Regions from separate parts of the Acidovorax sp. SRI_002 genome, predicted to be linked through region 2. Evidence: predicted binding sites of a transcription regulator. Region 2 holds the regulator's gene; each other region holds the start of a gene.
The links. The regulator sigma-54, encoded in region 2, starts transcription at its own class of promoters, with help from an activator protein. The targets are predictions, from matches to a motif close to TGGCANGNAANCTGCTTT.

Region 1 (7,530 bases), on a different contig from region 2:
GGGTGATCAACGGTGCCATGGCACCGTTCATCCGCGATGCCTTCCAGCTCACGCCGACACAGATGGGCATGATGCTGTCCATTCCCATCTTTGCGGGCGCCCTCATGCGGTTTCCGCTGGGCATCCTGGCGCAGTACATCGGTCGCAAGAACGCCACGCTGGTCGAGATGGCGGGGATCTTTGTGGCCATGGGCTACGGCTACCTGTTCGTGCATTCGTACAACGACCTGCTCGCCATGGGCATCCTGCTGGGCGTGGCGGGTGCCAGCTTTGGGGTGGCCCTGTCACTGGGCTCGGGCTCGTTCCCGCCGCGCTACAAAGGCTTGGCCATGGGTATCGTGGGCGCCGGCAACGTGGGCACTGCAGTGGCAGCCCTGCTCGCGCCCATGCTGGCGCAGAAGTTTGGCTGGCAGGCCGTGTATGGCTTTGCTGCCGTGAGTGTGGCGATACCCGCGCTGGTGATGGCGGTGTATGCCAAGGAGCCGCCCGACTTGGCACCCCACGCCAGCTTCCGTGAGCACATCGCCTGCCTGTTTGAAAAAGACGGCTGGGCCTTCAGCCTGATCTACGCCGTGACTTTTGGCGGCTTCATTGGCCTGACCACCTTCTTGCCCAGCTACTTTTATGACCAGTTCGGCGTGAGCAAGGTGGCGGCCGGCCAGCTCACGATGATGGCGGCGTTCCTGGGCGCGGCCCTGCGCGTGTTTGGTGGCTGGCTGTCGGACCACTGGGGCGGTGTGAACACCCTGACCGGCGTGCTGGCCATCACCGCCGCCAGCATGGTGCTGTGTGGCCTGGCCGAAAAATCACTGCCCGTGACCATGCTGCTGTTCTTGGTGTGTTTTGCGGCCCTGGGGGCGGGCAACGGCGCCCTGTTCCAGCTGGTGCCGCTGCGCTGGCCATTGGCCACGGCGGTGGCAGGCTCGATGATCGGCGAGATCGGCGCGCTGGGCGGCGGCCTCATCCCCAATGGCATGGGCATCTCGCGCCAGTACACCGGCACCTACCTCTGGGGCTTTGTGGGCATTGCGGTGTGCGCGCTGGCCATGCTGGTGCTACTGCGGGTGATGCAGATCCGCTGGACGCGCACGTGGGCGGAGAAGGGTGGACGTGCGCGCAGCGCATGACCGGCGTAGCCGGTGAGCGCGCAAGCGCTCGCCACACTTCCAGCAAAAGGGCGGTCGGGCACGCAGTGCCTGAGCTGGCGCAGCCAGCCAACGCGCAGCGTTGCCCGCGCTTTCGCTAGAAGGGTGGACGTGCGCGCAGCGCATGACCGGCGTAGCCGGTGAGCGCACAAGCGCTCGCCACACTTCCAGCCAAAGGGCACTCGCTCAATGGGCGTCGTGCATGCACGGTCTTTGACCAAAACAAGCCCCAGCGCTTATCTCATAAGCGCTAAAAGCTATGTTTTTAATAGCAAATCGCCGCGAAAGCTCACCGCGGCAAAAACAGCAGCCAATAAATCAACAGCACATTCACCAGCACGCTCACGGCCAGAGCGATCTTCCACAGGGCCGTGGCATCGCGCTGCATCAGCGGCTGGGGCCCGGTCGCCGACAGGGGGCGTGAGGCGCCGCGCTCCAGGGCCAGCAGCAGTTCCTCGGCAGTTTCAAAACGCTGGGCGCGGTTGCGGGCCACGGCCTTCAGGGCAATCTGGTCGAGCCAGATCGGCACGCCCGGGTTGTGGCGGCTGGGGGGCACCGGGTCGCGGTGGTAGCGGCCCAGCTGGTACTGCACCACCTCGCCATAGGGCAGGCGCCCGTGGCTGAGCAGCTGGTACAGCGTGACCCCCAGCGCAAACAGGTCGCTGCCCGCGTCGGGCAACTGGCCGGAGGGGTCGCCGCCCTTTTCATAGCCCGGCCACTGCTCCGGGTTCATGTAGCTGGGGGTTCCGGCGTGCAGGCGGCGGGTGGCCTCGGGCTCGCGGCCTGAGAGGGCCACGCCCAGGTCCAGCACACGCAGCACCCCGTCGTCGCCCAGGTGCAGGTTGTCGGGCTTGATGTCGCGGTGCACGACGCCCTGGCGGTGCAGCCAGCCCAGCACGCGCGCGGCCTGCACGGTCACCGTCACAGCCTGCCCCACGGCCATGTGCTGGCGATGGCGCAGGCGCTGCCCCAGCGTGTCGCCGGAATGCCAGTCGTACAGCAGGTAAAACGCGCTGGCTGCGGCGCCATCGCCAAAGCCGCCGTCCCCCACCGGCCAGTCGTTGAGCCGCGCCAGATGGGCGGCGGCCTGACCCGACTGCATGCGCCGCGCCACCCAGGCCTCGTGCGCCAGCGTGGCGCGTTCTTCGGCGTCGTGGGCGCGCGCGGGCAGCAGGGTCTTGAGGGCATACAGCCGCTGCGTGGCCCCGTCGCGCACCTGGTACAGCCGGTGGATGCCGTTGTCGGCCACGATGGCTGTCACCGTAAGGCCGTCCACGGTGTCGCCCACCTTGAGCAGGGGCAGCACGGGCAGGTCCTGGGCGCGGCGCGATTCGTCTTGCAGCGTGGCCTCCAGCGCGCCCTGCACCCGCACCACCAGCGCGGTCACGTTGTCGCTGCTGCCACGGCGCAGGGCAACCTGCACCAGCTCGTCGGTGAGCGCCTGGGCCGGTATCTCCTGGCGCAGCAGCTGGCGCAGTTCGCGCTCGGGCACGCTGCCGTGCACGCCGTCCGACAGCAGCACAAACAGGTCGCCGCTGCGCAGCTCGCCCTGGCTGTAGTCCACCACCACGTGGTCGTCCAGGCCCATGGCGCGGGTGAGCTGGTGCCTGAGATCGTGCTGCGCCATGACATGGTCGGTGGTCAGCTGCTGCAGGCGGCCCTCGCGCACCAGGTAGGCGCGCGTGTCTCCCACATGGGCCAGCGTGTACGACTGGCCACACAGCACCAGCGCGGTCAGTGTGGTCAGCCCCACCGCAGGCTGGCGGCGCCGGTTCATGGAGGCGAGCCAGCCGTTGTGGGCGGACAGGATGCGGTCCAGCGCCACCGTGGTGTCCCAGGTGTCGGGCGTGGCGAAGTAGTCGTTCACCAGCGTGTTCACTGAAGTCTGGGCGGCCTCGCGGCCATTGCCGCCGGTGCTCACGCCGTCGGCGATGGCCGCGATGGCTCCGCGCTCACGGTCGCGCCCCTGGCCCAACACGAGCGCGGCGAAGTCTTCGTTCACCTCCTTGCGCCCGGCCTGCGAGGTGTGGCCGAAATCCAGTTCAAAAGTCATGCACCAGCTCCTTGCAGGTTCCGTGCCCAAGGTGGTGCGCCCCGCGCCAGACAAGGGCATGCCCCCGTGGCGCCTGCGCAGAGCCGGGGCAGCACTGCGCCACCCCCCACACGTGGGCCTCAAAACACCCCCAGAGGCCGCCCCACCTCAGTGCAAATCGACTGGCACAAGCATTGCTTAACTCCAGCAACGACCCCACAGGGTCACGCAATCCACCCGTGCAATGGCGCAGGGGTGGATTGCCCGGACGAAGGCGTCCGCACATGCGGTTTCGACAGGAATTCGAAACGGCATCGTGTGGACGCCTTTTTTGTTTTTCGAATCGCCCAGGCGATAGAACCGACGGAGTCACGATGAAAAAGCTCAAGCTGGTGATGGTAGGAAACGGCATGGCCGGTGTGCGCACGCTGGAGGAGCTGCTCAAGATTGCCCCGGATCTTTACGACATCACGGTGTTTGGGGCCGAGCCTCACCCCAACTACAACCGCATCCTGCTCTCGCCCGTGCTGGCCGGCGAGCAGACCATCGACGAGATCATTCTGAACGATTGGTCCTGGTACGCCGACCACCACATCACGCTGCACACCGGGTTTACGGTGACCGACGTGGACCGCGTGCGCCGCGTGGTCAGCGCCACCAGCAAGGATGGCACGGTGGTCACCGCCGAATACGACCGACTGATCCTCGCCACGGGCTCCAACCCCTTCATCCTGCCCATCCCCGGCAAGGACTTGCAGGGCGTGCTGGCCTACCGCGACATTGCCGACACACAGGCCATGATCGACGCGGCAGCCACCTACAAACACGCCGTGGTCATCGGCGGCGGCCTGCTGGGCCTGGAGGCCGCCAACGGCCTGATGAAGCGCGGCATGCAAGTGAGCGTGGTGCATGTGGGCGACTGGCTGATGGAACGGCAGCTGGACGACGTGGCCGGGAAGATGCTGCAAAAGTCGCTGCAGGAGCGCGGCATGCAGTTCTTGATGAAAGCACAAACACAAGAGCTGGTGGGCAACGCCGAAGGCCGCGTGGCCAGCGTGAAGTTCAAGGACGGCTCCGAGGTGCCCGCCGACCTGGTGGTGATGGCCGTGGGCATCCGCCCCAACACCGCCCTGGCCGAAAAGATGCGCCTGCACGTGAACCGCGGCATTGTGGTCAGCGACACGCTGCAGACCACCACCGACGCCCGCATCTACGCCGTGGGCGAATGCGCCGCGCACCGGGGCATTGCCTATGGCCTGGTGGCCCCGCTGTTCGAGCAGGGCAAGGTGCTGGCCAACCATTTGGCCGAATTCGGCATCGGCCGCTACCAGGGCTCGCTCACGTCCACCAAGCTCAAGGTGACGGGCATCGACCTGTTCTCGGCCGGAGACTTTCAAGGAGGAGACGACACCGAGGAGATCGTGATGAGCGACCCCTTCGGTGGCGTGTACAAAAAGCTCGTCATCAAAGACGACAAGCTCGTGGGCGCCTGCCTGTATGGCGACACTGTGGACGGTAGCTGGTACTTCAAGCTGCTGCGCGACGGCCGCAGCGTGAGCGACATCCGCGACAAGCTGATGTTTGGCGAATCGCACCTGGGCGACACCGGCCACCAGGGCCAGAGCAAGGCTGCCGCCATGCAGGACAGCGACGAGGTATGCGGCTGCAACGGCGTGACCAAGGGCGCGATCTGCAAGGCCATCAAGGACAAAGGCCTGTTCACGCTGGACGAGGTGCGCAAGCACACCAAGGCCAGCGCCAGCTGCGGCTCGTGCACGGGGCTGGTGGAACAGATCATCATGTTCACCGCCGGTGGCGACTACAGCGCCACGCCCAAGACCAAGGCCATGTGCGCCTGCACCGACCACGGCCACCAGGCCGTGCGCGACGCGATCCGCGGCAGCAAGCTGGTCAGCATTGCCGAGGTGTTCAAGTTCATGGAATGGAAGACACCCAACGGCTGCGCCACCTGCCGCCCGGCGGTCAACTACTACCTCATCAGCACCTGGCCGAAAGAAGCCAAGGACGACCCGCAAAGCCGCTTCATCAACGAACGCAGCCACGCCAACATCCAGAAAGACGGCACCTACAGCGTGATCCCGCGCATGTGGGGCGGGGAGACCACGGCCGACGAGCTGCGCCGCATTGCCGATGCGGTGGACAAATACAAGATCCCCACCGTCAAGGTCACGGGCGGCCAGCGTATTGATCTGCTGGGCGTGAAGAAGGAAGACCTGGTCAACGTGTGGAAGGACATCGGCATGCCCAGCGGCCATGCCTACGCCAAGGCCCTGCGCACGGTGAAGACCTGCGTGGGCAGCGAGTGGTGCCGTATGGGCACGCAAGACAGCACCCAGATGGGCAAGGATCTGGAGCGCGCCATGTGGCGCATGTATGCACCGCACAAGGTGAAATTTGCCGTGAGCGGCTGCCCGCGCAACTGCGCCGAGGCCGGCATCAAGGACGTGGGCATCATCGGTGTGGACAGCGGCTGGGAAATGTACGTGGCGGGCAACGGCGGCATCAAGACCGAGGTGGCGCATTTCTTCACCAAGCTCAAAACCGCCGAGGAAGTGCTGGAGTACACCGGCGCGTTTTGCGAGCTGTACCGCCAGGAAGGCTGGTACCTGGAGCGCACCGTGCACTACGTGAACCGTGTGGGCCTGGACTACGTGAAGAAGCGCATTTTGGAAGACCACGAAGGCCGCAAGGCGCTGTGGGAGCAGCTGCAGTTTGCGCTGGACGGCGAGCCCGATCCCTGGTTCGACTTTGACAAGGCGGCCGTGGACACACGCCAGTTCGCGCCCTTGAGCGCCTGATCGCCCCAAGTCCGGAGAGAACCCCGTCATGCACCGTAGAACCCTTTTGACCGCGGCCAGCTGCGCCGCTGCGTGCAGCGCCCTGGCCCCGTTGGGCAGCGCCCACGCCCAGGTCACCGACCTCAACGACGCCATCAACAAGGCCGGGCGCCAGCGTATGCTGAGCCAGCGTGTGGGCAAGGCCTGGCTGGCCCTGGCCCACAAGGCCGACACGCCCACGGCACGCCAGGTGATGGAGCAGTCCATCGCGCTGTTCGAGCGCCAGCTGGTGGAACTCAAGGCCTATGCGCCCTCGCCCACCATCCGCGAAACGTACACCAAGCTGGAAACCGCCTGGGCCGCCCACAAGACCACGCTGGCTGCCGCCACATCGTCCACCGACAATGCCAGCGCCATGCTGCAGGCCGATGCCAAGGTGCTGGCCCTGGCCCATCTGGGCACCACGCAGTACGAGGCAGCCTCGGGCAAGCCCGTGGGCCACCTGGTGAACATTGCAGGTCGCCAGCGCATGCTGAGCCAGCGCATGGCCAAGTTCTACCTGGCCGCCATGCTGCCAGTGGACGCGTCCACCGCCACCGCCGAAATCGCCAAGGCCCGCAGTGAATTCATCGCAGCCACTGAGCTGCTGCGCAATGCCCCCCAGGCCACCAACCGCATCCGCCAGGAACTGCAGCTGGCCGACGGCCAGTGGGTGTTTTTTGACGCTGCGCTGCAGCGCATGCAGGGTGGGGGCAACGTGAACCGCCAAGTGGCCGAGGTGTACGTGGCCAGCGAAAACCTGCTCTCCAGCATGGACCGCGTGACCGGCATGTATGCGGCGCTGGCGGCCTGAGCCCACCCGAGGCTTCCTCAAAAAATAACGAGCCGCCCCACGATGACCCTGGCAGGCTCCCCGACAACACCCAAAGACACCGAAGGAACCATGATGACCACAACCAACAGCCCGCAATGGAAGCTGATCTGCCGCGTGGACGACATCCCCGTGCTGGGCTCGCGCCGTGTGGCGCGCCCACAGGGCCTGGATGTGGCCGTGTTCCGCAACGATGCCGGGGGCGTGTTCGCACTGCTCGACCGCTGCCCGCACAAGGGCGGGCCACTGTCGCAAGGCATCGTGTTTGGCACGCAGGTGGCGTGCCCGCTGCACAACTGGACGATTGGGTTGTGCGATGGGCAGGCATCGGCTCCCGACGAAGGCTGCACGCCCAAGTTCGCCGTGAAGGTGGAAGATGGCGCGGTGTATCTGGATGCCCTGGAGCTGGACGAGCATGCGGTCGATTTGACGCGCCCCGTAGCAGGGCCGGCGCGGCGCGGCCTGGCGGCCTGATCACCCCGCAACGTCCATCGAACACCAAAGCTATTAAATACATAGCTATCAGCGCTTTTCCATCAAGCGCTAGAGCCCAAAAACATCTGGAATCCACGCCATGCAAGAAACGAAATCCACCTGCCCCTACTGTGGCGTAGGCTGCGGCGTGATCATCGAATCCGAAGGCGCGCAGATCACCGGCGTGCGCGGAGACCCCACCCACCCCGC
Region 2 (7,530 bases):
AGAATTCGCCGCCATCCTCGGTCTGCGCCTCTTCGCGGCCCACGGCCATGCCCTGGGCACGGTCGGCGGCGCGCTCGCTGGCGTTGCGGCCTGCGCTGCCTGCAGCAGCAATGCGCTCGCCATAGGGCGGGTTCAGCAGCATCACGCCGGGCTGCTCGCAGGGCGGCATGCGCTGCAGGGCGTCGCCGCCGCGCAGCTGCACGGCATCGGCCACGCCTGCGCGCTCAGCATTGCGCTGCGCAAAATCGACCATGCGGAAGGCCACATCACTGCCAAACAGGGGCACAGCGCTTGTCTGTATTGCGCTTTCAGCTTCTTTTTTAATAGCATCCCAGACATGGGCCTGGAACGGCAGCAGCTTCTCGAACGCAAAACGCCGCAGCATGCCGGCCGGAATGCGGCAGGCGATCTGCGCGGCCTCGATCACGATGGTGCCGCTGCCGCAGCAGGGGTCGTACAGGGGCTGGGGGTTGTCGCCATGCGGGTCCCAGCCGCTGGCGGCAATCATGGCGGCGGCCAGGGTTTCTTTCAGTGGCGCATCGCCCTTGTCTTCGCGCCAGCCGCGTTTGAACAGCGGCTCGCCCGAGGTGTCGATGTAGATCGTGGCCTCGTCGGTGGTCAGGTGCAGGTGGATGCGCACATCGGGCCACTGGGTGTTCACGTCGGGGCGCACCCCGCTTTTGGCGCGAAAGCGGTCGGCCACGGCGTCCTTGACCTTGAGACCTGCGAAGTTGAGGCTCTGCAGCGGGCTGTGCTGGGCGGTCACCTCGACCTTGAAGGTCTGGCGCGTGGTGAACCAGATTTCCCAGGCCACGTCGCTGGCCATGGCATAGAGATCGTTCTCGGAGCGGTACGGGCGGTGCGCCAACTGCACCAGCACGCGCTGGGCCAGGCGGCTGTGCAGGTTGAGCAGCAGCGCCTCGCGCCACGAGGCGCGCAGCAGCACGCCGCCGCGGCCGACCAGCAGGTCTTGCCCCGTGAGGCCGGTGATGCCATGCACCTCGTCGGCCAGAAAGCCCTCCACACCAGCGGCGCAGGGGAGAAAAAGTTGGAGTTGGTTCATGTCGATGGGGAGGATACGCGCTCAGACAATGCGTGGGAATCCGGCGTTCCCGCGCGGGCCAGCAGCAATTGGCGGATGGATTCGGGGATCGGCGCCACCTTGCGGTCGGCCTTGCCGATGAAGACGATGCCGATCTTGCCGCGCGCCACCTCGCGGCCTGAGGTCTTCTCGGTCATGCAAAAGACCAGGTCAAACCCATAGCGGTTGAAGTCCGCAGGCGCCATCTCCACGCGCATGGTTTCACCGTGGAAACCTTCGGACTTGTACTGCGCCACGATGTCGCCGACCACGATGGACAGCCCGCCCACGTCGGCCTCGGGGTAGCCCAGCGACTGGAAGAAGCGCACCCGCGCTTCAGAGACCAGGCTCAGCAGTTGCGCGTTGTCCAGGTGCCCGCCTTGGTTGACGTGGCTGATGTAGATCTGCAGCTCGGTGGCAAAGCCGAAGTGCGGGGGGAGGTCGAAGACGATGCGGGCCATGGTGGGGTGGCGGATAGAAAAACGAAAAATTCAAACAGGGCGAGCCATGCGCCCCCAACCGGGGTACCTACAGCGCCTTGCGCAGGTTGGCCGGCGCGATCTTGAGCGCTTCGCGGTACTTGGCCACGGTGCGGCGTGCGCACTCGATGCCCTGCTCCTTGAGCATCTCGGCGATCTGGCTGTCGGACAGCGGCTTGGCGGGGCTTTCTGCGGCCACAAACTGTTTGATAAGGGCGCGCACGGCGGTGCTGGATGCATTGCCACCCGTCTCGGTGCCAAGGCCGGAGCCAAAGAAGTACTTCAGCTCATACGTGCCAATTGGCGTAGCCATGTATTTGGCGGTGGTCACGCGGCTGATGGTGGATTCGTGCAGGCCCAGTTCGTCGGCGATGTCGCGCAGCACCAGCGGGCGCATGGCCAACTCGCCGTGGGTGAAGAAGCTTTTTTGCCGCTCCACGATGGCGCGCGAGACGCGCAGGATGGTGTCAAAGCGCTGCTGGATGTTCTTGATGAACCAGCGCGCCTCCTGCAGGCGCTGCTGCATGCCCTGGTGACCCTCGCCGCCCTTGTGGCCGCGCAGGGCGCCAGCATAAATGTCGTGCACGCGCAGGCGCGGCATCACATCGGGGTTGAGGCTGACGATGAAGTTGTGCTGGCCATCGCGTCCATTGGCACGCCCGGCTTTGCGCACGATGACATCGGGAATGATGATGTTGCGCTCCACGTCGGCAAAGCGACGGCCGGGGCGGGGCTCCAGGCGAGCGATCAGCGCCATGGCGGCGCGAGTGCGCTCTTCGCCGTCGCCACACAGCTGCGTCAGGCGGCGGATGTCGCGGCGGGCCAGCATCTCCAGCGGCTGCTGACAAATGCGCAGCGCGGTCTGCACCGTGTCGGGGTCAGCATCGCTGTCCTCGTCGGCAGCCAGCGCCGTGAGCTGCAGCGTCAGGCATTCGGCCAGGTTGCGCGCACCCACGCCGGTGGGCTCCAGGCTTTGCAGCAGGCGCTGGGCCACGGTGAAGCGGTGCACCAGCTCTTCGATTTGCTCCAGGTCGTCCGGCCCGGCCAGGCTGATGGCCAGCTCTTCCAGCGGCTCTTCGAGGTAGCCGTCGTCGTTGAGCGATTCAATGAGAAAACGCAGCGCGGCGCGGTCGATCTCGGACAAGCGCAGCGCCAGCGCCTGACGGTGCAAAAAGGCGGTCAGCGATTCATGCGAACGGGCCAGCTCGGTGGCGTCGGCCTCGTCGCCTTCGGAGTCGTTGCGGTTGCGGGCGGGCGCATCCCCGCCCCACTCCGCGTCGTTGGGCGCCATTTCTACCGTGCCGTCACCGCTCCAGTCAGGCTCGTCAGCGCCAGCACTCGGTGCTTCAGCATCATTTTGGCCTTCAGCGCTTGTGCTGCTTGCGCTGATAGCTCCTGAAAATATAGCATCATCGGCGCTGTACTCATCGGGCTGCGCGGGCGTGTCGGCGGCTTCCAGGCCAAACTCCTCGCGCGGAGCTTCGTCGGCATTGCGTTCGAGGAACGGGTTTTCGTCGAGCATCTGCTCGACTTCCTGCGAGAGTTCGAGCGTGGACAACTGCAGCAGCCGAATGGACTGCTGAAGCTGGGGGGTCAATGCAAGATGCTGCGAGACGCGCAGCGAGAGTCCAGGCTTCATCACATCCTGAAGTGTTCGCCAAGGTAAACACGTCGTACCTCGGCGTTGTCCACGATCTCGGACGGCGTGCCCTGCGCGAGCACGCGGCCATCGCTGATGATGAAGGCGTGGTCGCAGATGCCCAGGGTTTCGCGCACATTGTGGTCGGTGATGAGCACACCAATGCCCCGCGCCTTCAGGAAGCCGATGATGCGCTGGATCTCGATCACGGCAATGGGGTCGATGCCGGCAAAGGGCTCGTCCAGCAGGATGAAACGCGGTTGTGTAGCCAGGGCCCGGGCAATCTCGACGCGGCGGCGCTCGCCGCCGGACAGGGCCATGGCGGGCGAGGCGCGCAGGTGGTCCACGCGCAGCTCCTGCAGCAGGGCCGTCAGGCGCTCCTCGATGGCGTCGCGCGAGAGCGGCTGGCCGTCATCACCACGCTGCAGTTCCAGCACGGCGCGCACGTTCTCTTCGACCGTGAGTTTGCGAAAGATCGAGGCTTCCTGAGGCAGGTACGACAGGCCCAGGCGCGAGCGCCGGTGGATGGGCATGTGGGCCACCGATTGGCCGTCGATGCGGATGTCTCCCTCGTCGCTGCGCACCAGGCCCACGATCATGTAGAACGAGGTGGTCTTGCCCGCGCCGTTGGGGCCGAGCAGCCCCACGACCTCACCTTTTTGCACGACCAGCGAAACGTCCTTGACGACCTTGCGGCTGCCATAAGACTTCGCCAGGTGCTGCACCTCCAGGCGGCTGCCCGCCTGGGAATCAGGCCCCAGGCGGCTACCCGCCTGAGTGTCAGGACCGGTACTCACAGCGGGCCCACTCACTTGGCGCCGCCGCCAAGGCTGTTGCTGGGGCGCAGCGCCGGGGCTGAGGCCGGGGACGCCGCCTCGGGGGCCGCCGCAGCGGGCGGTGGATCTTTGGGGGCCAGCACGGCGCGCACGCGGCTGCCCGGCGCGGGGGCATCGCCCGCAGCGTTGGTGGCGGTGCGCTTTCCGTCCACGGAGAACACGTCGGTCAGGTTGTTGTAGACAATCACGGCGCCGGTGATCTCGTCGCTGAGCACAGCGCCCCGGTAGCGGCGCAACTCGGCACGGGTGATGAAGCGCACGTTGTCGGCCTTGCCGTCGTACTCGATGACTTCGCTCTCGCCTTCGATGAACTCATCGGGTGCTCCCGGCAGGGTGTCGCGCTTTTGCCGGAAGAAGGCGCGCTTGCCGGGCTCAGCCGTGACCACACCGTACTGGTAGCCATCGGCATCCTGGCGCACATCCAGCCGCGCGCCACGCAGCACGATGGAGCCCTTGGTCATGACCACGCGGCCAGAGAACACGCTGGTTTGCTTGAGCTCATCATGGCGCAAAGCGTCCGCCTCAATGTTCATGGGCTTGGCGCGGTCGGCCTTTTCGGCATGGGCCACACCGAAGGTGCAGGCCAGGGCCGCGAGCAGGAGGATCGGAAGGAGGCGATGGTTCATAGGGCACGAATCTTGCAATCATTGTAGCCACCCCGTCGCGTTCCTCCATGAAAAAAGCCCGCATGTGCGGGCTTTTGCCAATGGGAACCGGCGGCCGGGCGAAAACCGTCAGCCTTTGCGGGCCACTGTCGCCAGATGTTCCACCACCTGCAGCACGTTTTGCATGCTGCCCGCCATGGTGCCATCGGTGTAGAACTTGCCCGCCACACCCATCGAGGGCACGCCCTCCACACCGTAGGCGTCCTGCAGTTGCGAAGCACGGCGAACCTGGTTGGACACGCTGAACGAGGTGTAGATTTCCTTGAACTTGGCGGCGTCCACACCCTGTTGGGCCACCCAGGCAAAAATTTCGTCGTCCTTGGCCAGCTTCTGCTTTTCCACATGGATGGCGCGGAACACCTTGGCGTGCAGGGCTTCGAGCTTGCCCATGCCTTCCAGGGCGTAGTACAACTTTTGCTGGGGCACAAAGCTCGCGTTGAAGGCCACGGGCATACGACGGACGGAGAGGTCCTTGGGGGCGGCCTTGACCCAGGCGTCGAGCGCGGGTTCAAAGGCGTTGCAGTGGGGGCAGCTGTACCAGAAGAACTCGATCACATCGACCTTGCCCGCAGGCGCGTCGGGCGCTACCGGCTTGTCCAGCCGCCGGAAGTCCTTGCCCTCCTTGAACTGGCGGGCCTGAGCCAGCGCGGGGGTGGCCACTGGCAACGTCAGGGCGGAAGCGGCAACCGCCGAGGCGGCGGACAAAGAAAACTCACGGCGTTTCATGACAAAGACTCTCCTGTTACAGGTCTGGGGGATGTGAGCCATGCCCCCGCAAAAAGTTCAGCCTCCCGAAGCTTGGCGCATCAGCGCTGCACGCGCACCAGCGCCGACTCCAGACCGGCGCCATCGAGCTTCTCCTTGAGCTGCTCGGCGTCGTCGCGCTTGGTGAACGGCCCCACACGCACGCGGAACACCGCCCGGCCATTTTGCTCACGCTCGCTCACGCGGGCCTCCCAGCCCAGCATGGCCAGCTTGGCGCGCTGCGCATCGGCGTCCGCCTGGGTGCGGAAAGCCCCGGCCTGGACAAAGTAGTCGAACGGGTCCAGATTGCCCTTGGCAGCAGCCTTGGCCACGGCCAGATCGCCCAGCGGGTCGGCGCCGGGCTTGGTTTCAGCCTTGGCCTCGGGCTTGCTGGCAGCGGGCTTGGGTGCGGGCGCCGATGCCACAGCCCGCGCATCCGGCGCGGCTGGGGTGGGCGCCGAGGCAGCCACAGCGGGCGGGGCTGCCGGGCGAGCCGGATTCTTGCCATACAAAGGCGAATTGGGATCCCAGTTCTTGTTCTTCTGGGTCTCGGCGGCGTCCATGTCCACGCCCCGGCCATTGCCCTTGTTGAGGAAGGGCACCGGCACCTTGGTCACGTACACCGCCACAGCCAAGGCAGCGCCCAGGCCCACGATGACCCCAACGATAAAGCCGACGATGGTCCCGCCCGTCTGTTGTTTCTTCATAGTGACTGCTTACATTCTGGTTGGAGCCGACACGCCCAGCACGGCCAGGCCATTGTGCAATACCTGCGCGGTGGCGGCGACCAGCGCCAGGCGAGCCTTCTTCACGGCCTCGTCGTCCACCAGGATGCGCTCGGCGTCGTAGTAGCTGTGGTAGCTGGCGGCAAGGTCGCGCAGGTAGAAGGTCACATCGTGCGGGGCTTCGCCGTCGGCCGCAGCCGTGAGCATTTCGGGGTACTTGGCCAGCTGCAGCATCAGCGCCTGGGCCTGTGGGCCTTCGAGAGCCGACAGATCAATATCGTGCAGCGAAGCCACGTCGCCACCGCCAGCCTCTTGCCAAGCGCGCAGCACCGACTGGATGCGGGCATGCGCGTACTGCACGTAGTACACGGGGTTGTCGTTGTTCTGCGCCACGGCCAGGTCCACGTCGAAGGTGTACTCGGTATCGGGCTTGCGGGAGAGCAAGAAGAAACGCACGGCGTCCTTGCTGGTCCATTCGATCAGGTCGCGCAGCGTGACATAGCTGCCTGCGCGCTTGCTGATCTTGACCTCTTCACCACCCTTGACCACACGCACCATCGTGTGCAGCACGTAGTCAGGGTAGCCCTGCGGAATGCCCACGTCGGCCGCTTGCAGCCCGGCACGCACGCGGGCAATGGTGCCGTGGTGATCCGTGCCCTGGATGTTGACGACCTTCGTGAAGCCACGCTCCCACTTGGCGATGTGGTACGCCACATCAGGCACGAAGTAGGTGAAGGAGCCGTCCTGCTTGCGCATGACGCGGTCCTTGTCGTCGCCGTAGTCCGTGCTTTTCAGCCACAGCGCGCCATCTTGCTCGTAGGTCTTGCCATTGGCGACGAGCTTGTTCACCGTGGCCTCGACGCGGCCGCTGGTGTACAGGCTGGACTCCAGGTAGTACTCGTCAAAGTGCAGGTTGAACGCCTGCAGGTCCTTGTCCTGCTCGTTGCGCAGGTAGGCCACGGCGAACTGGCGGATGTTGTCGTAGTCCTCTACGTCGCCGTTGGCCGTGAACTCGCGGTCGTCGGCCTTCACCGTGGCCTTGGCCTTGAAGGCCTCGGCAATGTCGGCGATGTAGTCACCGTTGTAGAAGTTCTTGGCCAGCGGGTTGTCGCTGTCGGTGGGCCAGCAGTCGTCGCCGGGCTTGAAGCCCTTGGCGCGCAGCTGCGTGCTCTTGGTCAGCGTATCGATCTGCACGCCCGCGTCGTTGTAATAGAACTCGCGGTGCACCTTCCAGCCCTGGGTGCTGAACAGGTTGCAGATGGCATCGCCTAGAGCCGCTTGGCGGCCGTGGCCCACGTGCAGGGGGCCGGTGGGGTTGGCCGAGACAAACTCGACCAGCACGCGCTGGCCGTTGTCGGGTT
Region 3 (7,530 bases), on a different contig from region 2:
TCGAGGTTGCCACTGTGCAACAGCGGGCGCGGCAGCTTGAAGGCTGCGGCATCGCCCTGCTCAGCCAGGCGCGAGAGCGCTGGCCCACCCGGGTAGCCCAGGCCCATGAGCTTGGCGGACTTGTCGAACGCCTCGCCAGCCGCATCGTCAATGGTCTCACCCAGGATCTCGTAGCGGCCCACGCCGTCCACACGCATCAGCTGGGTGTGACCGCCTGATACCAACAGGGCCACAAAAGGGAATTCAGGCGGGTCGGCGCTGAGGAAGGGCGACAGCAGGTGCCCCTCCAGGTGGTGCACGCCCAGCACCGGCTTGTCCAGTGCAGCGCCCAACGCGCACGCCACGCCCGCCCCCACCAGCAGCGCACCGGCCAGGCCCGGCCCGCGGGTGTAGGCCACCACGTCCACATCGGCCAGCGACTGGCCGGACTCGGTCAGCACCTGCGTGGCCAACGGCAACACGCGGCGGATGTGGTCACGGCTGGCCAGCTCGGGCACCACGCCACCGTAGGCCTGGTGCATCTCAATCTGGCTGTGCAGCGCGTGCGACAGCAACGTGGGCACGGCATTGCCCGTGGAACGGACCAATGCCACGCCCGTTTCGTCGCACGAAGATTCAATACCGAGGATCAGCAAACTCATGCCCCGAGTGTAAAACCCGGCCCCGTTCAGGGTCGGATGCAAAAACCCCTGCTGGCAGTCGCCAGCAGGGGTTGTGCGGATGGATGGCGCTTGCCGACGCGGCGGCTTGCTTACCAGCGGTCCGAACGCATGCGCAGTTCCCAGCTTCCGCTGCGCAGTTCATACACGCCCACGGCGCCGTAGCGCTGTTCGCCCTTGTCGTCCCAGGTCATGGTGCCGATCACGGGCGCATAGCCGTTGATGCTGTGCATGGCCTTGGTGATCGCTTTCGGATCGGCCGACTTGGCCTTCTGGATGGCGGCTGACAGCACATAGGTGCTGTCGTAGCTGTAGTGGCCGCCATAGGCCGGGGGCTTCTTGTAGGCCTCGATGTACTTTTCAAGGAAGGGCTTGCCGGTGGTGAACTCCTTGGCTTCCAGTACGGGCGATGTGGCGTAGACGCCTTCGACCATGCCCATGGCCTTGGTCATGTCGGTGGTCTTGATGGTGTCCCCGCCCAGCAGGCTGACCTTGGTGTGGTCCACCTTGCGCAGGGCTTCGAGCAGAGCCAGGGCCTGAAAGTCGTTGAGGGTGGACACGATGACCTCGACCTTGGCGGCCTTCAGCTCGCCAGCCAGTTCATCGAAAGCCACCGTCTTGTCGTCAAACGACTTGCGCACCACCACTTCCTTCTTTTCAGCCTTGAGCTGCTCGGCAGCCCCGTCGGCCAGGCCCTTGCCGTAAGGCGTGCCATCGTCCAGCGCAGCGTAGCGGGCGGCACCCAGCTGTGTGGCGGCAAACGAGCCGATAGCGCGCGCCTGCAAGGTGTCATTGGCCACCATGCGGAAGGTGGTTGGGAAGCCGAGTTGCGTGAACTTGGGGTTGGTGGAGATGGCGATCTGGGCGATGTCCTTGGCGGCGTAAATCGGAGCCGTCTCAATGCTCACCCCCGAATTCAGGTGCCCGATCACCGCCACCACGCCCGAGTCCACCAGCTGCTGCGCCACGGTCTTGCCGGTGGCGGCGTCGGCCTTGTCGTCCACCGACACCACCTCCAGCGTCACACGCTTGCCGTCCACGGTGTAGCCACCCTTGTTCAGTTCCGCCACGGCCAGGTTGACGCCGTTGAGCAAATCCTGCCCCAGCGCGCCCAAGGGGCCGGAGAGGGGCTGGGCCACGCCGATCTTGATGGTGTCGGGCACCTTGCTGCAGCCTGTCAGCACCAGCAGCGCGGATACCGCCACGGTGGTCAGGGCCAAGCCGGCAGAGATACGCCGCCGGTCAATGTGCTTGTTCATGCAAATCCTCTTGAATGGGTCAATGTGACCAGATGTATATGCGATGCGACCGGGTAGCTGCTATCGGGTATGCCCTGCCCATCGACAAACTATTAGCAAGTTTCAGGCCTTGGAAGCTGCCGCAACCTGCTGCCAGCCTGCAGCCCCGGAACGCACCGCTTCGATGCACCATTTTGTGGCGTAAAAATTGCTTATGCTCCTGGGTATGAACGAGTCTCTGCGCATCGTGGTGGTTGCCCCGGATCTGGCAGTCGCCGACCCCGCCGACGAACACGCCGTACTTCAGGCGGAACGGTCGCGGGCGCTGCGCATTGGGTTGCTGGAGAACAACTTCAACCTGGTGGCCACCCTGCCTGCCGATGTCTTCCTGAGCGAGCGCATCGCCCAGCTGCAGCCCGACCTCATCATCGTGGACGCCGAAAGCGAGGCGCGCGACGCGCTCGAACATGTGGTGATGGCCACGCGCGACGAGCGGCGCCCCATCGTGATGTTCACCAACGATGAGGACACCTCGCACGTGAAGGACGCGGTGGCGGCGGGCGTGTCGGCCTACATCGTGGCGGGCCTGGCACCCCAGCGCATCCGCCCCATCCTGGACGTGGCCATGGCGCGCTTCCAGCACGAACAGGCCCTGCGCGCCGAGCTGGCCGACGCCAAGACCGAACTGAAAGACCGCAAGACCATCGACCGCGCCAAGGGCCTGCTCATGCAGCGCCAGGGCCTGAGCGAACAGGCCGCGTACGAGAAACTGCGCAAGACCGCCATGGACAAGGGCCTCAAGCTGGTGGACGTGGCCCAGCGCATGCTCGATGTGATGGATCTGCTGGGTTGAATAGGTGACTTCCCCCTGAGGCGCTGTGCGCCTTCCCCCTTCTCTCGAATCGCTGCGCCATTCGGGAAGGGGGACGATGCCCTCGCTGCGGGGCGGCCCTTGCTTGGCATCCCTCGCCTGGGTCACGCCCGGGTCCACCGGCTTCTCCCCAAATGGTGCGCCGCACAAATGCAGTGCAGCACTCTGCGCGCGCACCATCTCCGCAAATTTTCAAGCCAAACTGGCCGCTACCGCTTAATAAATAAGCACAAGCAGCTACTAATTTGGTAGCAGATTATGCGCTGTATTGGAGCAAGGCCGGCATGAAAAAGGCTGGCACGCTGCTTGCATTAACCCTGGCAAGACCAAAGACGGTCCCACCACTGACAGCACTGACCCAATGGCGGGCCGGTGCTGACACAAGGCCCCCCAATGGGCTTTGCCATGGACAAAGGCGTCCCTCTCCGAGCCCGTTTGCGCATGCAACCAGGCCAGGGGAGGACGCCTTTTTTGTTTTCTAACGCACCGAGGAACCGCCCCATGACCGATCTGTTGAAAACCAGCCTCAACCGCCGCACCGTACTGCAGGCCGCCACCGTGGGCGCCGTGGGCGTGAGCCCCGCCCTGCGCGCCTTGGTGCATGCCCAGGGCTCGGACGCCCCCGAGAAGAAGGAAGTGAAGATCGGCTTCATCCCGCTGACCGACTGCGCCAGCGTGGTGATGGCCTCGGTGCTGGGCTTTGACAAGAAGTATGGCGTGACCATCATCCCCACCAAGGAAGCATCGTGGGCCGGTGTGCGCGACAAGCTGGTGAATGGCGAACTCGACTTTGCCCACGTGCTGTATGGCCTGGTGTACGGCGTGCACATGGGCACGGCCGGCCCCAAGAAGGACATGGCCGTGCTGATGAGCCTGAACAACAACGGCCAGGCGATCACGCTGTCCAAGGCACTGGCCGACAAGGGCGCGGTGGATGGCCCGTCCCTGGCCAAGTTCATGGCCGCCAACAAGCGCGAGTACACCTTCGCAGGCACCTTCCCGACCGGCACCCACGCGATGTGGATGCACTACTGGTTGGCCGCCGCCGGCATCAACCCGCTGTCGGGCGCCAAGCTGATCACCGTGCCGCCACCCCAGATGGTGGCCAACATGCGCGTGGGCAACATGGATGGCTTCTGCGTGGGCGAACCCTGGAACCACCGCGCCATCATGGATGGCATCGGAGTGACCGCCAACACCACCCAGGACATCTGGAAGGACCACCCCGAGAAGGTGCTGGGCACCTCGGCCGATTTCGTCAAGAAGAACCCCAACACCACCCGCGCCGTGATGATGGCCGTGCTGGAAGCCAGCCAGTGGATTGACGCCAGCCTGTCCAACAAGATGAAGATGGCCGAAACGGTGGCCCAGAAGTCCTACATCAACACCAGCGTGGACGCCATCAACCAGCGCATCCTGGGCCGCTACCAGAACGGCATGGGCAAGACCTGGGACGATCCCAACCACATGAAATTCTTCAACGACGGCGCGGTGAACTTCCCCTACCTGTCGGACGGCATGTGGTTCCTGACGCAGCACAAGCGCTGGGGTTTGATCAAGAGCCACCCCGACTACCTGGCCGTGGCCAAAGAGATCAACCAGGTGGACCTGTACAAGTCGGTTGCCAGCGCCATGAAGATCAACGTGCCCAAGGACCCGATGCGCACCGCCAAGCTCATGGACGGCGTGGTGTGGGACGGCAAAGACCCCGCCAAGTACGCCGACAGCTTCAAGATCAAGGCGTAAGCGCCCTGCCCCGCCCACCCTGCCAAGGAGAACACCATGGTCAGTGCCGTCTTTCACTCCCCGTTGGATGCAGCCCCCGTGGTTGCACAGAACGCTATGAATAATGTAGCTATCAACGCTTCACCAGCAAGCGCCAGAAGCCAAAAACAGTCCAAAGCCGAAACAACGGCGAGCCCCGCCCCTGCCAGTCGCGACTGGGCGGCCCTGTCGCGCAGTTTCTGGATGGCGGTGCTGCCGCCGCTCTGTGGCCTGGGCCTGCTCATCGGTCTGTGGGCGGTGGTATCCACCACCACGGGCGGCAGCATCCCCAGCCCGGTGGAGACCTGGAAGCAGGCGCTGGAAATCTTCAGCAACCCGTTCTACCGCAATGGCCCCAATGACCAGGGCGTGGGCTGGAATGTGCTGATGTCGCTGGAGCGCGTGGCCGTGGGCTTTGGCATGGCGGCGCTGGTGGGCATTCCGGCAGGCTTCGTGATCGGACGGTTCAACTTCCTGTCGCGCATGTTCAACCCGCTCATCAGCCTGCTGCGGCCGGTGTCGCCGCTGGCCTGGCTGCCGATCGGCCTGCTGGTCTTCAAGGGCGCCAACCCCGCCGCCATCTGGACCATCTTCATCTGCTCCATCTGGCCCATGATCATCAACACCGCCGTGGGCGTGCAGCGTGTGCCGCAGGACTACATGAACGTGGCCCGCGTGCTGAACCTGAGCGAATGGAAGATCGCCACCAAGATCCTCTTCCCCGCCGTGCTGCCCTACATGCTGACCGGCGTGCGCCTGGCCGTGGGCACCGCATGGCTGGTGATCGTAGCTGCCGAGATGCTGACCGGCGGCGTGGGCATTGGCTTCTGGGTGTGGGACGAGTGGAACAACCTCAACGTCAAGAACATCATCATCGCCATCTTCGTGATCGGCATCGTCGGGCTGGTGCTGGAGTTTGCGCTCATCAAGCTGGCCACCGCATTTACGTTTGAAGAGGTGAAAGCATGAACACGACCACCACGGCAGCATCCACACACCCCTCCATGAGCACCAAGTTCATCGAAGTCCACGGCGTCGAACAGACCTTCAAGACGGCCAAGGGCCTGTTCCCCGCGCTGCGCGACATCAACCTGACGATTGCCAAGGGCGAGTTCGTGGCGCTGATCGGCCACTCGGGCTGCGGCAAGTCCACGCTCCTGAATCTGATCGCCGGGCTGACCACGCCCACCAACGGTGCGCTGCTGTGCGCCAACAAGGAGATCAAAGGCCCCGGCCCCGAGCGCGCCGTGGTGTTCCAGAACCACTCGCTGCTGCCCTGGCTCACCTGCTTCGACAACATCTACCTGGCCGTGGAGCGCGTGTTTGGCGGCAAGGAAAGCAAGGCCCAGCTCAAGGCCCGCACCGACGCCGCACTGGCCCTGGTGGGCCTCACGCCCGCTGGGCAAAAGCGCCCCGGTGAAATCTCTGGCGGCATGAAGCAGCGCGTGGGCATTGCCCGGGCACTCTCCATGGAGCCCCAGGTGCTGCTGATGGACGAGCCCTTTGGCGCGCTGGACGCCTTGACCCGCGCCAAGCTGCAGGACGAATTGCTGGAAATCGTCGCACGCACCCAAAGCACCGTGGTCATGGTGACCCACGACGTGGACGAGGCCGTGCTGCTGTCCGACAAGATCGTGATGATGACCAACGGCCCGGCCGCGACGATTGGCGAAGTGCTGACCGTCGACCTGCCCCGCCCCCGCAAACGCGTGGAACTGGCCGAAGACCCGCAGTACGTGCACTACCGCAAGGCGGTGATCGATTTCCTCTACACCCGCCAGGGGCACGTCGAAAAAGCAGCTTGACCCGCTGGGCTCCAGGCCCGATAACACGGCAAATCAAAAGGGCTCTGACCAGATCGTTCAGAGCCCTTTTTCGTTTTATCCCCATGGCAGGGCCGTCGCACGCGCGCAACCCCAGGCCAGCGCCCCGCGCAAGGGACGCCCCGCCGCGCTGGGGGCGTCCCCCTTCTCTCGAATCGCGCAGCGATTCGAGAGAAGGGGGAAGGCGCGCAGCGCCTCAGGGGGTTGCCCTTTAATGGGCTCCAGTGATGTACTGCTCCAGCTGTTCAATGATGAATTTCTGCTCGGAGATGATGTCCTTGACCAAGTCCCCGATCGAGATCATGCCCACGAGTTTGCCGTTGTTGTCCACCACGGGCAGATGGCGCAGGCGGCCGGTACTCATGATCTGCATGCACTGCTCGCTGGTCTGCTCGGGCCGCACAAAGCGTACCGAGGTGGTCATCACATCGCGCGCCAGCGTGGCGGCTGACGTGCGGCCCAGCAGGGCAATCTTTCGCGCGTAATCGCGCTCTGTGAAGATGCCCACAATGGCATCCCCCTCGGTAACCACCAGGGCGCCGATGCCCTTGTCGGCCATGAGCTTGAGCGCATCGAACACCGACGCCGTGGGCGCAATGGTGTGGACAGTGGCGTCCGGTTTGGACTGAAGAATTTTGGCGACTACGGTCATGAAACCTCCCTCGTAACACCTGGAACAGGTACAGAGAGATTTCAGCCCATAAGCCCAACGGGCGCAAGCCGCGCAAGCCCGATTTATCCCGCTTTTGAGCCCGGTGTGGCAACAGCGATGCATATGTTTCGACCCTGTTGCATTCGGCCGAACCCGAAACAAACTGAAAAGAACCGAAACGGCGACGAGACGACGCCGCAGCGCCGGCCGGGCACGATACAGCCCATGTCCAACGCACTTCCAAAGGAATCAACGCCCACCCTTCTTGCCTCGGATCGATCGCTTGCGACCGGCTGCGGGCCTGAGATTCTTCTCATTGGCCACAGGCAGGAAACAAGCGTCCAGATTGTTTCCAAAACTGGAACAGTTAGTTTGCGACCAGCTGGTTTTTCTTCATCCACCTGCGGCGTACAGTTCATCCCATCGATGAGCCGAACCCGCAAGGCGACTCACCGAACCCGGTGCGAAGCAGGTTGCTTTTGATCTTCGCTCCGGCTTTTTTGAGACGCTTTTTTTAACTTCA
Region 4 (7,530 bases), on a different contig from region 2:
GCAGATCACCTTCAATGGGCTGGATGCTGCCCAGCGCGAGCAGAACGTGCTCTTCGTGACCGAACGCGCCGTGTTCCACCTGACCACCGAAGGCCTGGAGCTGACCGAGATCGCGCCCGGCATCGACCTGGAGCGCGACGTGCTGGCGCACATGGGCTTCAAACCGATCATGCGCAATGTGAAGACCATGGACGCGGGCCTGTTCCACGAAAAGTGGGGCGGGCTGGCGGCGGCCATGGCGGCGAAGTCTGAGACCGTGGCACCGGCGGCCGCAGGCCTGTAACCGGGGCGCAGAAGCTGCCCGAAGCCGGGCACAAAACCAAAGACCAAGGGGCGCTGGCTGCAGCGCCCCTTTTCTTTGTCAGGCCCCGTCGCGGGCGTAGACCTTTTGCAGCAGGCGGATCAGCGTCTTGCGTTCGGCGGCCGTGAGGCCGGCGGTGGCGTCCACCTCCAGCTGTGCGGCGGTCTGCTCGGCCTGGGCCGTCAGCTCCACACCGGCGGGCGTCAGGTGCAGGCCCATGGCGCGGCCGTCGCTGGGGTGGGGGCGGCGCTCGATCAGGCCGCGCCGCTCCAGCGCAGCCACCAGGCCCACCAGATTGGGTGGCAACACGCCCAGCGTCACGCACAGCTGGCGCGAGGTCACGCCCGGGTTGTGCGCCACCAGCGACAGCACCGAAAAATCCACCACCTTGAGGCGGTACACCGCCATGCGCTCCATGAACACCTCGATCACGGCCAGCGACGCGCGCCGCGCGTTGTAGCCCACCAGGGTGCGCAGAAAGCCGGTATCCACCGATTCGGGTGCGGGCGCCGGGTTGGCTGGAGCCATGGAGGCTGTGGTCTTTTTGGTGGGGCGAACGCTGGACATGGGGTGATTGTGGCGGGGGGTGGGCGCGGGTTGGCAGCAGGTTGCGCGGAAATTTGATTCAAATCAGCCGCTAGCGCTTATTTGACGGATATATGTTGCTATAAAAATTATAGTAATTGATGTGTGGCAGGCGACACACACGGTGCAGCATCGGCGCCTGTGGCTCTCAGACGGGGCTGCGCAACACGCGCCGGTATTGCACGGCCTCGGCCACATGGCCCACTTCGGTCGAGGGTGCACCCGCCAGGTCGGCAATGGTGCGCGCCACCTTCAGCGCACGGTGCGTGCTGCGGGCCGACCAGCCCAGGCGGGCGGCGGCGGTGTTGAGGAATTTGGCGGCGGCATCCTGCAGGTGCAGGTGGGTGTCGATCTCCTGGCCCTGCAGCGCCTGGTTGGTCTTGCCTTGCCGCGCCAGTGCCACGGCGCGGGCCTGCGCCACGCGTTCGCGGATCGCCTCGCTGGCTTCGCCCGCGGGTGCCTGCACCAGCTGGTCGGCGGGCAGGGCGGGCACCTCCACATGCAGGTCAATGCGGTCCAGCAGCGGGCCGCTGAGCTTGGCCTGGTAGCGGTTCACCTGGTCGGGCGTGCAGCGGCACGCGCGCTGGGTGGAGCCCAGGTAGCCGCACGGGCAGGGGTTCATGGCCGCAATCATCTGGAACCGGGCGGGGAAATCCGCACGCTGCGCCGCTCGGGAGATGGTGATATGTCCTGTCTCCAGCGGTTCGCGCAGGGCCTCCAGGGCAGCACGCGGAAACTCGGGCAGTTCGTCCAGAAACAAGATTCCGTTGTGCGCCAACGAAATTTCGCCGGGCCTGGGGGGTGATCCGCCGCCCACCAGGGCCACTGCGCTGGCGGTGTGGTGTGGCGCGGCTGTGGGCCTGTGGCCCCACTGGTCGGTGCGAAAGCGCCCGGCCAGGCTGGCAATGGCGGCGCTCTCCAGCGCCTCGTCCACGGTCATCGCGGGCAGCAGCCCCGCAAACCGCAGCGCCAGCATCGACTTGCCCGATCCCGGCGGCCCGGCCATGAGCACGCTCTGCCCGCCAGCGGCAGCAATCTCGAGCGCGCGTTTGGCGCTGGCCTGGCCTTTCACGTCGCACATGTCGGGGCCTGCTGTGCTCGCCGCCATGGGGGTGGCCTGCAGGCGGGTCCAGCCATCGTTGGCCACGTCGGCATCGCCCGCAGCCACGCTGCCCGGCGGCAGGAAGGCGCGCACCACATCCAGAAGATGCCGTGCGCGCACCACCCGCGCGGCGGGCACCAGGGCGGCCTCTTCAGCGCTGCCGGGGGGCAGCACCAGTTGCGCGGTGATCTGCTGGGTCTGCAGCGCCAGGCTGGTGGCCAGCGCGCCGCGCACGGGGCGCAGTTCGCCCGACAGCGACAGCTCGCCCGCAAACTCATAGCCCGCCAGACGGCTTGCGTCCACCTGCCCGCTGGCGGCGAGGATGCCCAGCGCAATCGGCAGATCGAAGCGCCCTGAGTCCTTGGGCAGATCGGCTGGTGCCAGGTTTACCGTGATGCGCTTGTTATGCGGGAACTCCAACCCCGCGTTCTGCAGCGCGGAGCGCACCCGTTCGCGGGCCTCCTTGACCTCCACCTCGGCCAGGCCCACCAGCGTGAAGCTGGGCAAACCATTGGCCAGATGCACTTCGACGGTGACAGAAGGCGCCTGCAGCCCCAGAAGGGCGCGGCTTTGCACCAAAGCAAGACTCATGAAGCGGTTTCTCCCCAGATGGGTGCGTTTTATGGTTTTTTAGCGCGGCCCTGTTGTGTAGTGCACCAACAAGGTGCAACATGGTCCGCGCGCACACCGTCACTGTACTTGGGGATCGGTGTAACGCAACGCAACGGCGATGTGAAGGCGATGCAATGGTTGCACTGGCGTGGCACGGTCCGTGCTTAAAACGCTTGTCCCTACTTTGTCCAACCGGAGGAAACATGACCCGCGCCATCATCAAGACCCTGGGCGTTGCCCTTGTTGCAACCCTTCCCATGCTGGCCAGTGCCCAGCTCACCGGCAATGTCAGCCTGACCACCAACTACAAGTTCCGTGGCCAGGACCAGGACGTTTCCAAGTCCAAAGCGGTCAAGCCTGCACTGCAAGGCGGTTTTGACTACGCCTTCGGCGACACCGGCTGGTACGTGGGTAACTGGAACTCCAGCGTGGACTGGCTTGCCAACAACTCGCTCGAATCCGACCTGTACGGCGGCTACAAGTTCAAGGCTGGCGGCGCTGACCTGGACGTGGGCGCCCTGACCTACATCTACCCTGGCAACAGCAACGGCAACACCACCGAGCTGTATGGCGCGGCCACCATGGGCCCCTTCACTGCCAAGTATTCGCACACCATCTCCAAGGACTACTTCGGCTTTGCCGGCGCCAAGGCTGGCTCGGGCCTGAAGGGCCGCAACACCGGCTACCTGAACTTCGCGTTTGCGCAGGAAGTTGCCCCCAGCGTGACGGTGAAGGCCTCGGTCGGCTTCACGCGCTTTGCCAGCGACATCAAGGACCTGGGCGTGCCCAACTACATGGACTACAGCGTGGGCGGTGCCTACGACTTCGGCGGTGGCCTGTCGCTGGGCGCTGCCGTGGTGGGTGCCAACAAGAAGGCCTTCTTCGGCCACGTCAACAAGTCGCGCGTGATCGTCACGCTCACCAAAACCCTGTAAGCAAGTCTCAATGGGCGCTTGCTGCGCCCATGTCGGAGGAACCAAAATGAAAATGGTGACAGCCATCATCAAGCCCTTCAAGCTGGACGAGGTGCGTGAAGCGCTTTCGGACATCGGCGTGCAAGGCATCACGGTCACTGAGGTCAAGGGCTTTGGCCGCCAGAAGGGCCACACCGAGCTGTACCGCGGCGCGGAATACGTGGTTGACTTCCTGCCCAAGGTCAAGATCGAAGCCGCTGTGGCGGACGACCTCGTGGACCGCGTGATCGAGTCCATCGAGAGCGCAGCCCGCACCGGCAAGATCGGCGACGGCAAGATCTTCGTGACCCACCTGGAGCAGGTGGTGCGCATCCGCACTGGCGAAACCGGCAAGGAAGCGCTGTAAGGGCGCGGCCGTACTACATCCAAGAAGAGAAACGCCATGAAAAAACTGCTTGCTTCCTTCATTCTGGGGCTGGGTCTGCTGACCATGGGCAACTTGTCCCTGGCACAGGCGCCCGCCGCCTCCGAGCCGGCTGCTGCCGCGCCCGCTGCTGCTCCTGCCGCAGAAGCCCCGGCTCCTGCTGCTGCCGCAGCCCCCGCAGCGGCAGCGGCCGCCGCTCCCGCAGCTGCCGCCGAGGCACCCGCTCCTGTCCCCAACAAGGGTGACACCGCCTGGATGATGACCTCCACCATACTCGTGATCCTGATGGTCCTGCCCGGCCTGGCGCTGTTCTACGGTGGCTTGGTGCGCAGCAAGAACATGCTGTCCGTGCTGATGCAGGTGATGGTCACGTTCTCGATGATCGTGGTGCTGTGGTTCATCTACGGCTACAGCCTGGCCTTCACCGAAGGCGGCGCGTTCATCGGTGGCTTTGACCGCCTGTTCATGAAAGGCATCTGGGACAACGCCGCAGGCACGTTTGCCAACGCGGCCACGTTCAGCAAGGGTGTCGTGATTCCAGAAGTGGTGTTCGCCGCCTTCCAGGCCACGTTCGCCGGCATCACCTGCGCCCTGATCGTCGGTGCGTTCGCAGAGCGCATCAAGTTCAGCGCCGTCATGATGTTCATGGTGCTGTGGTTCACCTTCAGCTACCTGCCTATTGCCCACATGGTGTGGTTCTGGATGGGCCCTGACGCCTACGCCTCCAAGGAAGTGGCCGACGCCATGACCGGCAAGGCTGGCCAGATCTGGCAGTGGGGTGCTCTGGACTTCGCTGGCGGTACCGTGGTGCACATCAACGCCGCTGTGGCGGGCCTGGTGGGCGCGTTCATGGTGGGCAAGCGCATCGGTTACGGCAAGGAAGCCATGGCGCCTCACAGCCTGACGCTGACCATGGTCGGTGCCTCGCTGCTGTGGGTGGGCTGGTTCGGTTTCAACGCCGGCTCTGCCCTGGAAGCCAACGGCTTTGCCGCCCTGGCCTTCATCAACACGCTGGTGGCCACCGCCGCTGCCGTGCTGGCATGGTGCATCGGCGAAGCGCTGATGCGTGGCAAGGCTTCGATGCTGGGTGCAGCTTCGGGTGCCGTGGCCGGCCTCGTGGCCATCACGCCTGCCGCTGGCAACGTCGGTATCGGCGGCGCCCTGGTGATCGGCCTGGTGGGCGGTTTTGCCTGCCTGTGGGGTGTCAACGGTCTCAAGAAGCTGCTGGGTGCGGACGACTCGCTCGACGTGTTCGGCGTGCACGGCATCGGCGGTATCGTGGGTGCCCTGCTGACCGGCGTGTTCAACGCCCCTGGCCTGGGTGGCCCTGGCTACGTGGCCGACTGGGTGACTGCTTCGATGGTCACTGCTGCCGACTACTCCATCGCCGCACAGGTGTGGACGCAGGCCAAGGCCGTGCTGCTGACCATCGTGTGGTCGGGTGTGGTCTCCTTCGTCGCCTACAAGATCGTTGACCTCACGGTGGGCCTGCGTGTCACGGAAGAAGACGAACGCGAAGGCCTGGACATCACTTCGCACGGCGAGACAGCGTACAACCGCTGATCCGCCTGCACCCCACGCGCTGCGGTGTCTGGTGGCACCGCAGCGTCGCAACAAGAACAAGCGAGTCACTCCTCTGGTTGTTGAGCCCGCCGGCAACGGCGGGTTTTTTTCGTACCGGTGGGGGGCTCGCTGCTGGCTTTGGCAGGGTAGCCAAGGCATGTTCCCCCAGACAACTTGCCCGCAGGCCCGAGTCCTTTGCACGCGCGCTGTTCAAAAAATTCACGCACTCCGGGTGTAGCACCGGACATGGCTACCGCTACGATGCAAGGCATGGACCTCGCCCTTGCCCAGATCACCGAACGTGTGCGCACCGCCGCCGCCGACCAGACCCCCTTGCGCATCCGTGGCGGGGGCACCAAGGATTTTCATGGCCTGGCACTGCATGGTGAAGTGCTCGACACGCGGGTGCTGCGCGGCATCGTGAGCTACGAGCCGAGCGAGCTGGTTGTCACCGTGCGGGCGGGCACCCCGTTGGCCGAGTTGGAGGCCGCGCTGGCCGAACAAGGCCAATGCCTGCCTTTTGAGCCCCCGCATTTCGCCAAGGCCTCCTCGGATGCCGCCACCGTGGGCGGCATGGTCGCGGCAGGCCTCTCAGGCCCCGCCCGCGCCAGCGTAGGGGCTGTGCGCGACTATCTTCTGGGCGTGACCCTGATCAACGGCAAAGCCGAGCTGCTGACTTTTGGCGGACAGGTCATGAAAAACGTGGCGGGGTATGACGTGTCCCGCCTCATGGCCGGTGCCTGGGGCACGCTGGGTTTGCTGACCGAGGTCAGCCTCAAGGTGCTGCCCGTGGCGCCCGGCGAGGCCACGCTGCGGTTTGACGACATCAACCAGGCCGACGCCTTGCGCAAGCTGCACGCCTGGGGCGGCCAGCCGCTGCCCCTGAACGCCAGCTGCTGGGTGCAAGACGGTGGCGTGGGCACGCTCTATGTGCGCCTGCGCGGCGCCGTGGCGGCGGTCGATGCCGCCTGCAAAACGATGGGTGGCACGCGCATGGACAACGCCACGGTGGCCGCCGACTGGACGGCCTGCCGCGAGCAGACCCTGCCCTGGTTCACCGCACGTGCTGCACAGCCCGGCCACGCCCTGTGGCGCCTGTCCGTGCCCGCCACGGCCCCGGTGCTGAGCTTGCCGGGCGGCGCGCAGCCGCTGGTCGAGTGGCATGGCGCGCTGCGCTGGGTGCAAGCGCCCGAATCCGCAGGCGACGCCCTGCGCGAAGCCGCTCGGGCTGTGGATGGAAATGCTTCTATTTTTGTAGCTTCTGGCGCAGGTGGGACAAGCGCCGGCGGCACATTTGACCTTCAGTCCAAGGCGCTGGAACACATCCACGCCCGGCTCAAGCACAGCTTTGACCCGGCTGGCATCTTCAACCCCGGCCGCATGGCGCGGGCCTGGTAGGCGGGGTCAGTTCCATCACCACCACCGTTTTCACCGTCACCTTGGCCATGCGACGCCTTCGCCACCTCACCGGAAACCGCCGCACGGTCGCCAGCAACCGGGTGCTGGGCCTGCTGCTGGCGTTCAACGCGGGGGCCGTCAATGCAGGGGGCTTTCTGGTGGTGCACCTGTACACCTCGCACATGACCGGCTTTTTGTCCTCGCTGGCCGACAACCTGGTACTGGGCCAGATGAAGATCGTGCTGGGTGCCATCGGTGCGCTGTGGGCCTTCATGTCGGGCGCAGGCACCACGGCCATCATGATCAACTGGGCGCGCCAGCGCAAGCTGCGCAGCACCTTTGCGCTGCCGCTGGTGCTGGAGTCCGTGCTCATGCTGCTGTTCGGCCTGGTGGGGGCCATCACGCTCACCTGGCCCACACCGTTTGCCGTGCCGCTGGCGGTGTTGCTGCTCTCCTTCATCATGGGCCTGCAGAACGCCACGGTGACCAAGATGTCGTCGTCGCAGATCCGCACCACCCACATGACGGGCGTGGTGACCGACCTGGGCATCGAGATGGGCAAGATGCTCTACTGGAACCGCACCGGCACCGCGCCCGAATCACAAGTGCGCGCCAACCAGGCCCGGCTGCG

Region 1: nirB (nitrite reductase large subunit NirB) is a predicted target of sigma-54. The motif match lies at 3,361-3,378, and genes of this name have one in related genera.
Region 3: AC2YJX_RS16670 (CmpA/NrtA family ABC transporter substrate-binding protein) is a predicted target of sigma-54. The motif match lies at 3,064-3,081, and genes of this name have one in related genera.
Region 4: AC2YJX_RS08670 (TorF family putative porin) is a predicted target of sigma-54. The motif match lies at 2,750-2,767, and genes of this name have one in related genera.

What each region holds. Positions count from the first base shown of each region.
Region 1 covers NZ_JBYCZW010000005.1:521,389-528,918, forward strand. The annotation lists gene AC2YJX_RS16730 (MFS transporter) at 1-1,127, shown strand, start outside; gene AC2YJX_RS16735 (bifunctional protein-serine/threonine kinase/phosphatase) at 1,435-3,198, opposite strand; gene nirB (nitrite reductase large subunit NirB) at 3,552-5,996, shown strand; gene AC2YJX_RS16745 (type IV pili methyl-accepting chemotaxis transducer N-terminal domain-containing protein) at 6,025-6,828, shown strand; gene nirD (nitrite reductase small subunit NirD) at 6,922-7,320, shown strand; gene AC2YJX_RS16755 (nitrate reductase) at 7,421-7,530, shown strand, end outside.
Region 2 covers NZ_JBYCZW010000008.1:275,647-283,176, forward strand. The annotation lists gene AC2YJX_RS22325 (THUMP domain-containing class I SAM-dependent RNA methyltransferase) at 1-1,063, opposite strand, end outside; gene AC2YJX_RS22330 (acyl-CoA thioesterase) at 1,060-1,542, opposite strand; gene AC2YJX_RS22335 (RNA polymerase factor sigma-54) at 1,610-3,199, opposite strand; gene lptB (LPS export ABC transporter ATP-binding protein) at 3,199-3,996, opposite strand; gene lptA (lipopolysaccharide transport periplasmic protein LptA) at 4,008-4,661, opposite strand; gene AC2YJX_RS22350 (thiol:disulfide interchange protein DsbA/DsbL) at 4,770-5,426, opposite strand; gene AC2YJX_RS22355 (SPOR domain-containing protein) at 5,507-6,151, opposite strand; gene argS (arginine--tRNA ligase) at 6,161-7,530, opposite strand, start outside.
Region 3 covers NZ_JBYCZW010000005.1:506,063-513,592, forward strand. The annotation lists gene tsaD (tRNA (adenosine(37)-N6)-threonylcarbamoyltransferase complex transferase subunit TsaD) at 1-641, opposite strand, end outside; gene AC2YJX_RS16660 (branched-chain amino acid ABC transporter substrate-binding protein) at 752-1,918, opposite strand; gene AC2YJX_RS16665 (ANTAR domain-containing response regulator) at 2,124-2,750, shown strand; gene AC2YJX_RS16670 (CmpA/NrtA family ABC transporter substrate-binding protein) at 3,270-4,514, shown strand; gene ntrB (nitrate ABC transporter permease) at 4,551-5,501, shown strand; gene AC2YJX_RS16680 (ABC transporter ATP-binding protein) at 5,498-6,337, shown strand; gene AC2YJX_RS16685 (CBS domain-containing protein) at 6,567-7,007, opposite strand.
Region 4 covers NZ_JBYCZW010000003.1:102,432-109,961, reverse strand. The annotation lists gene AC2YJX_RS08685 (acyl CoA:acetate/3-ketoacid CoA transferase) at 1-283, shown strand, start outside; gene AC2YJX_RS08680 (MarR family winged helix-turn-helix transcriptional regulator) at 362-868, opposite strand; gene AC2YJX_RS08675 (YifB family Mg chelatase-like AAA ATPase) at 1,035-2,579, opposite strand; gene AC2YJX_RS08670 (TorF family putative porin) at 2,804-3,535, shown strand; gene glnK (P-II family nitrogen regulator) at 3,582-3,920, shown strand; gene amt (ammonium transporter) at 3,957-5,501, shown strand; gene glcE (glycolate oxidase subunit GlcE) at 5,763-6,899, shown strand; gene AC2YJX_RS08650 (YoaK family protein) at 6,947-7,530, shown strand, end outside.